One region of the Arthrobacter sp. AG367 genome, then DNA from elsewhere that is predicted to be linked to it. Evidence: riboswitches for the same ligand, from Rfam matches in the RefSeq annotation. Region 1 holds a riboswitch; each other region holds the start of a gene.
The links. A riboswitch is a leader RNA that binds a small molecule or an ion and turns the genes downstream of it on or off. The one in region 1 is predicted to bind cyclic di-AMP.
Positions count from the first base shown of each region.

Region 2: linked by a shared signal. The riboswitch ahead of FB478_RS18555 (M23 family metallopeptidase) and the one ahead of FB478_RS09420 (hypothetical protein) in region 1 are both predicted to bind cyclic di-AMP.
Region 3: linked by a shared signal. The riboswitch ahead of FB478_RS03160 (LysM domain-containing protein) and the one ahead of FB478_RS09420 (hypothetical protein) in region 1 are both predicted to bind cyclic di-AMP.

Region 1 covers NZ_VIVE01000002.1:505,339-507,595, reverse strand. The annotation lists gene FB478_RS09425 (glycosyltransferase family 39 protein) at 1-911, shown strand, start outside; cyclic di-AMP (ydaO/yuaA leader) riboswitch at 1,119-1,279, shown strand; gene FB478_RS09420 (hypothetical protein) at 1,285-1,998, shown strand; gene FB478_RS09415 (VOC family protein) at 2,085-2,257, opposite strand, start outside.
Region 2 covers NZ_VIVE01000009.1:82,845-85,101, reverse strand. The annotation lists gene FB478_RS18560 (metal-dependent transcriptional regulator) at 1-591, shown strand, start outside; cyclic di-AMP (ydaO/yuaA leader) riboswitch at 699-943, shown strand; gene FB478_RS18555 (M23 family metallopeptidase) at 954-1,775, shown strand; cyclic di-AMP (ydaO/yuaA leader) riboswitch at 1,888-2,083, shown strand; gene FB478_RS18550 (C40 family peptidase) at 2,154-2,257, shown strand, end outside.
Region 3 covers NZ_VIVE01000001.1:695,657-697,913, forward strand. The annotation lists gene FB478_RS03155 (lytic transglycosylase domain-containing protein) at 1-507, opposite strand, end outside; cyclic di-AMP (ydaO/yuaA leader) riboswitch at 768-938, shown strand; gene FB478_RS03160 (LysM domain-containing protein) at 942-1,775, shown strand; gene FB478_RS03165 (YdiU family protein) at 1,902-2,257, opposite strand, start outside.

The DNA.
Region 1 (2,257 bases):
TCATCCACCCTTACTACGCCGTGGCGCTGGCGCCGGGGATCGCCGGGCTTGCGGGGCTGGGCACGGTCCTCCTGTGGCAGCACCGGCAGCAGCCACCCGCCGCACTCCTGCTGGCCGCAGCGGTGGCCGCGGCCGCCCTGATGGCCTTCCAGCTGCTTGGCACCACGTCCGCCTACGGCGCGGGGCTGCGTTGGCTGGTCCTTTCCGGAGGCCTGGCGGCCGCAGCGGGCGTGGCGTTCGGCAGGTTCCTGCGCTGGCGTGCCGTGCAGCGGACGACGGCGGCGCTCGCCATTGCGGCGTCGCTCACCGGGCCGCTGGCGTACTCCCTTTCCACGGCGTCGACAACGCACAGCGGGGCGATAGTCAGTGCCGGGCCGTCGTCGGGCTTCGGCCCTGGCGGGACGGGCCCTGGCCGGACCGGCCTTGGCGGGACCGGGACAGGCAGCACCAGGCAGCCAGCAACCCAGGGAAACACGGCCCGCCAGCAGGGCGCGCCCGGAGGAACACTTCCCGGCGGAACCGCTGCTGCAAGTGGTCGCGGAGGCGGAGCCTTGGGAGGCCTCTTGGGCGCCCCAACGCCGTCCGCGGAACTCGTGGCAGCACTCAGGAATGGCGCCTCAGGCTACACCTGGGCAGCGGCAGTGGTGGGTTCGAACAACGCTGCCGGTTACCAGTTGGCAACGGAACTGCCGGTCATGGCGGTGGGTGGGTTCAACGGCACAGATCCCGCCCCTACCTTGGCGGAGTTCCAGGATCTGGTGTCCCAGGGAAAGATCCACTACTTCATCACAGGCGGAACCATCCGGGCCAGTACCGGTTCGGACGCTGCCGCCCAGATCGCCCAGTGGGTGGCGAACAACTTCACGGCGCAGAGCATTGGCGGCACCACCGTCTACCTGTTGGCTGGGTAACGGGAACTGTAACGGTCGGCGCGCTGCGCTCATGAAATGGGGCGGCCATACCCCAATGGGACCGAGGTTACGAACGGGGAATCCGGCAAATCAACGCGCTGAGGATCGTGACTTCCGTTACCTAAATGTGACTTTCGCGTGCACTTCCTGTAGCGTCGATTGGGTGCGGCCCCCGTTCGGGCCGCATATCCCGGGTCGACGCCAAGCTCTGCCGCTTCCCCGGATTCCGATTGAGCTACGGCAGAGGCGGGGGACCCACCGTCCCGGGCATTGAATGCCCTTGGGGTTAAGCCAGTACGTGATCTTTCCGTACGGCCGGATGCCCTCATCCGAACCCGACAGCTAACTCCGCAGGTGTGAGAGGCGATCAATCATGTCCAAAAACACGGCAGAAGCACGCCTGCTGCAGGCCAAGGCTAAACACAGGGCCGCGCAGCAGGCCAAGAAGACCACCCTGGGCCAGCGCGCCGCCGTCCTTGCAGCATCGTGCGCGGTGCTGGTGGGGGTAGGCGCGGCAGGACAGGCCACCAGCAGCATGACTCCGGTGTCATCCACCGCGTCCAACCCTTCCACGTCAGCGTCCGACGCTCAAATGAGCATCGAGAAGAGCGAGATCCGCTCCAACCCGGCAGCAAGCCCCGCGCCCGCTGCCATCAGCGTGGCACCGCAGGCAGCGGAACCGGCCCCCGCAGCGGCACCGGCAGCACCCGCAGCGCCTGCCCCGGCCCCGGCGCCTGAGCCCGCCCCCGCACCTGAGCCGGCTCGCGCCGTCGCGGTTAACGATCCTGCAGGCGCCCAAGCGTACGCCGCCAGCCAGCTGGGGGCGTTTGGCTGGGGACCGGACCAGATGCAGTGCCTGCAGACGCTGTGGACCAAGGAGTCCGACTGGACCACCACGGCCACCAATTCCAGCAGCGGGGCATACGGCATCGTCCAGTCCCTGCCCGCTGAGAAGATGGCAAGCGCCGGCGCGGACTACCTCACCAACTACCGCACGCAGATCAATTGGGGCCTGGACTACATCAAGAAGAGCTACCAGTCGCCCTGTGGTGCCCTGAACTTCCACCTGGCCCACAACTGGTACTAGGCACTCCTCCCCCCGGCGGCAGCGATGCCGGGGGAACTGCACCAAAGCGGCGGGCCGCATCATCATGATGCGGCCCGCCGCTTTGGTTAACCAGCGCCCGGTCCGGCGTCCTGTCCGGTGTTCCCGCCAGCGCCCTGCCCGGCGTTCCGCCACGGGATGTACTGGACAGCCCACTTGTTTCCGTCCGGATCGGCGAAGTACACGAAGTGGCCCCAGTCCTGGACGTCCACATCGCTGACATCCACGCCGTTGCTCTTGA
Region 2 (2,257 bases), on a different contig from region 1:
GGTCCCACCGTTTCCCAGACCATCGGCCGCATGGAGCGGGACGGGCTGGTGGTCGTGTCCGGCGACCGGCACCTGGAACTCACGGACACGGGCCGCAAGCGCGCCACGGAGGTCATGCGCAAGCACCGGCTGGCCGAACGCCTGCTGGCAGACGTCATTGGCCTGGACTGGGCCTACGTCCACGACGAAGCCTGCCGCTGGGAACATGTCATGAGCGAGCGCGTTGAGCGCCGCATCTACGAGATGCTGGACCACCCCACCGAGTCGCCGTACGGCAACCCCATCCCTGGCCTTGCGGCGCTGGGCGGCCAGGCGGGGCCCGGCTTTGCCGACGGCGCCATCAGCCTGGTGGAAGCGATGAAGAATTACGGGCCCGCCTCCGGAGTGACCATCAGCCGCCTGGCGGAGCCGATCCAGGTGGAACCGGAACTGCTGGCGCAGCTGGACGAGGGCGGTATCCGGCCGGGTGCCGCCGTGGCGCTGGAACGCGTGGGCGAATACATCTCCGTGCGGGTCCCCGGAATCGAAGGCGCATTGGAGCTGCCGCCCGAGGTTGCCGCCCACGTCTTCGTGGCCATCAGCCAGCCCTGATCGGGTCGCCCATACCCCACAGAGGGGCAACCACGCAAAGGTAACGGAATTGTTACCTAGGGTCTTAAGCCCCTATAGTGGAACCAAGCGTTGATACATAAGCGTTACCTGATCCGGAGCCGAGCTCTGCCAGCGGGCCAGGTGCACGAGTCGTTACTGGCAGAGGCGGGGGAACCACAAGCGGCAGCGGGGGACTGCCTTGGGGTGAAGTCCGTCAGCAGCAAGCCTCTCCAGTGAAGGATTCTTCCGGGAATACCCCCTGTGCAGAAGCTTGCCTAAGGCGGACCGGGTCTTTGATCTCTCTGACCCGAATCCGACAGCTAACTCCGCAGGCTTCTTCCAGAGAGGAACCCTTCTTGACCATGCAGACCTCCCGGGGCCGCCGCCGCGCGGCCGGCCCCCCTTCGGCACCCCGGGTTGCCGAAGTTGTCGCAGCGGAGCGCCCCCGCGACCTGCATCGTGACGCGCGCCGCCGCCGGGGTCCCTTCCGGCAGATGACGGAGTTTGCCGCCGCCAGCGGTATTGGCCAAAAAGCCGGCATTGCCCTTGCCGCCACAGGCCTGGTGCTGACGGTCACGGTGCCCGCCACGAGTCCCGTCATGGCCACGGATGCCGCCGGCAGTGCCCCCATGGCCGCGTCCGCCGTCAGCCCCCAGCCCCAGATCTCGGCCGATGTCGGAGCACAGATCGACTTCAGCCGGTCGGCCGTGGTGACCCAGGCCGACCCGGACGGGAAGCTGAAGCAACTCCTGAGCGCCCAGTCCGCCGGCTCCGTCACGCGTGCCGCTTCGGCCGGCACCCTGGCTGCACCCCTCGCCTCCCTCACCACCGCTTCCCCCTTCGGCTACCGGGTCAGTCCGATCACCGGAGGCTCCGGAGACTTCCACCGGGGCCAGGACTTCGTGGCGCAGTGCGGGACCTCGGTCCTGGCCGCCGCGACAGGTACCGTGACCTTTGCCGGCTGGCACCAGTTCGGTGGCGGAAACCGCGTGGTCATTGACCACGGCAACGGGCTGGAGACCACCTACAACCATCTCTCGTCCTTCAACGTCAAGGTGGGCCAGACCGTCTCCCGCGGGGACGTGGTGGCACTGAGCGGTACCACGGGCGCATCCACCGGCTGCCACCTCCACTTCGAGGTGCAGGTCAACGGCGAAGTTGTCGATCCCATGGGCTGGCTGTAACCAAATGGTTGCCCGCTCTCACATGTCCGCGACGCGCCGTGACCTGAATGTGACATTGAAGCAAAACTGCTGTACCGTCTAACTCGCGTCAACTTTTCCGAAGTTGACGCTCTTGAGTGGATTGCCTAACTCTGCCACCGCTCAAGGTCCGTTCGCATTTCATCGTCTGGCAGGGGCGGGGGAACCAATTTTGGCCTTCATGTTCAGAAGGCCTTGGGGTTAAGTCACAAGCTTCCCAGGAAGCAGCGTGGCCGGGTGACTCCCATCCGAATCCGACAGCTCACCTCGCAGGCATTGGGAGAGGCTACCTTCGTGTCTTCACGCCATCATTCTGCGCGCCACCGTGCGCAAACGGTTCGCACCAACCCCCTGGACGCCATGTCCAAGGCCGTCAGTGCAAATGCCGGGACCGTAGGCCGCCAGGCTGCCGTTGTGGCAGCGGCTTCCGGCCTCATCCTGAGCATGGGCCTGCCCGCCACGGC
Region 3 (2,257 bases), on a different contig from region 1:
GACCACCAACGCGGCCGTCTTGTCCCCCACGAGCTTGACGAGGTTGAGGCCCTGGACGCTGTTGGTCCCCAGGGCGTCCAGCGCCACGAAGAACCCGGCGTTGGTCCCGCCTGTCTTGTACGACTGCACGGCCAGGGCGCCGAGGTCCTTCCGGTACCGGGCCACTTCGTCGTTTGCGCGGGCGGCCCGTGCGGACAGGGTTTCCAGGCGTGATGTGGCTGACTGGAGCTCTGCATCCGCGGCAGCGTATTCGGCGGCCGACCGTACGGCTGCGTCCCCGGCTGCCTCCGACTGCGCCTGCAGGCCGGTCAAGAGCCCGTCGATGGTGGCAATTTCTGCAGCTTTTGCCGCTTCGGACGACTGCGCCTGCTGCACATCCGACCAGGAGGGATATCCGCCGGGCGGCGGCTCCTCCGCTGCGGCCGGCAGCACGGTGGCGGCGGCCAGGGCGATGGCCAGCACGCCACCGAGGAGCGGGATCCCTCGGCTGGTCACGAACAGGGGCATAGTCCCGAAGCTTACCGTCCGGCGCGGCCCCCGAGGGCGCGTCCGTGGCCACATTGTTACCGTTTGCAGCGATAAAGACCCTGCCTGCATTGGTCGAGGTCACCGCCCGAAATGCGAAGTACATCAAGACGTTTGCGCAATTGAGAGGGCAGCCTCGTATGTTATCCAAATGTGACAATCGGGGGCAGCGCGGGTTATGGTCGTTTGGTGTCCCTCTCAGACGGGACATTCCCGTCAGCATGCCGAGCCCTGCCGCTGATCATGGGATTCAACCGCTTTCCGTTTGGCAGGGACGGGGGAACCAAGTTTCTACGGCCACATGTGGCCTTGGGGTTAAGTCGTTAGCGCCTCCGCCCGCGGAGCCAGCTACCGGCCGGGTATCTCCAGCCCGAACCCGACAGCTCACCCCGCAGGCATGGGAGAGGCGATCAACTGTGTCAAAAATTTCCACCACTGCCCGTCACCGCGCGACTCCGGCCCGCTCCATTGTGCTCGAGGGCCTCGCCGTAACCGCCAAGTCCCAGGCCCGTTCGCTGGGCCGTCCGGCGCTTGCCGTTGCTGCAGCGTCCGGTATTGCCTTTGGCGTCGGAGCCCCGGCCCATGCAGGTGTCACCGGCCCGGACACCACTGAGAACACCAGCGTCCAGGCATACTCCGCACCTGCCCCGGCAGCAGCACCCGCCGCAGCAGCAGGAACCGTCCACACGGTGGTGTCCGGCGACACCATCGGGGCCATCGCGGCCGCCCATGGCGTCAGCCTCAACGACGTCCTGGCCGCCAACGGACTGGGACTGTCCTCCATCATCTACCCCGGTGACCAGATCCAGATCCCCGGCGCTGGCCACACCGCAGCCCCGGCGCCGGCAGCAGCTCCCGTCCAGACGGCAGCCGCAACCGCACCGGCAAACACCGGCATGAACATGTCCTACGCCTCAGCCGCCCCGGCGGCGTCCACCGGCACCGGGACCGGCGCTGCCATCCTGGCATCCGCTTACAGCCAGGTCGGCGTGAACCAGGACTGCACCGCAATGGTTGAGAAGGCCCTGCGCTCCGTCGGCAAGTCCGTCGGCGACCTGGCCCCCACGCAGTTCTTCCAGTACGGAACCGTTGTCGGCGCTCCCGCCCCCGGCGACCTGATCATCACCTCCGGCCACGTGGGCGTGTACGCCGGCAACGGCCAGGTTGTGAGCGGCGGCGTCAACGGCTACAGCACCGAGGTCCACTCCATCAGCTGGCTCGGCGGCTACTCCGCAGTCCGCGTAGCCTAGCCTTCGCAACGCTTTGGCAGCAGCAGGCTGGTATTAAACAGCAAAGCTGTTCTTAAACAGGAGGGCGGCAGCCGGGTATTCCCGGCTGCCGCCCTCCTGTCATTTCCGCACCGTACCGCTGAACAGTCACGTCCCGCAGAAGGTCATGTAGGTGCCGAAATCCTCAGGGGCACCTTCGGCGTAGCGTTCCAGGCCCGGCCGCTCGGCGAAGGGGCTGCCGACGGCCTCGAGCAACTGCTGCAGGGGAGCCAGGTTTCCGTCAGTGGCGGCGGACAGCGCCTCTTCCACGAGGTGGTTCCGCGGAATATAGGCAGGGTTCACGCTGTCCATCAGTTCCGCGTCGGGCCCCAGGGCCTGCCACCGCTCCGCCCAGGCGTCGAACGCTTCAAGGTCCAGGACCATGCCGCGCACGGGACGGAGGTCCCCCCGCGCGGCCTTGCCCAGGTTCCGGAAGAACAAGGTGTAGTCCACCGGCCCGTCCT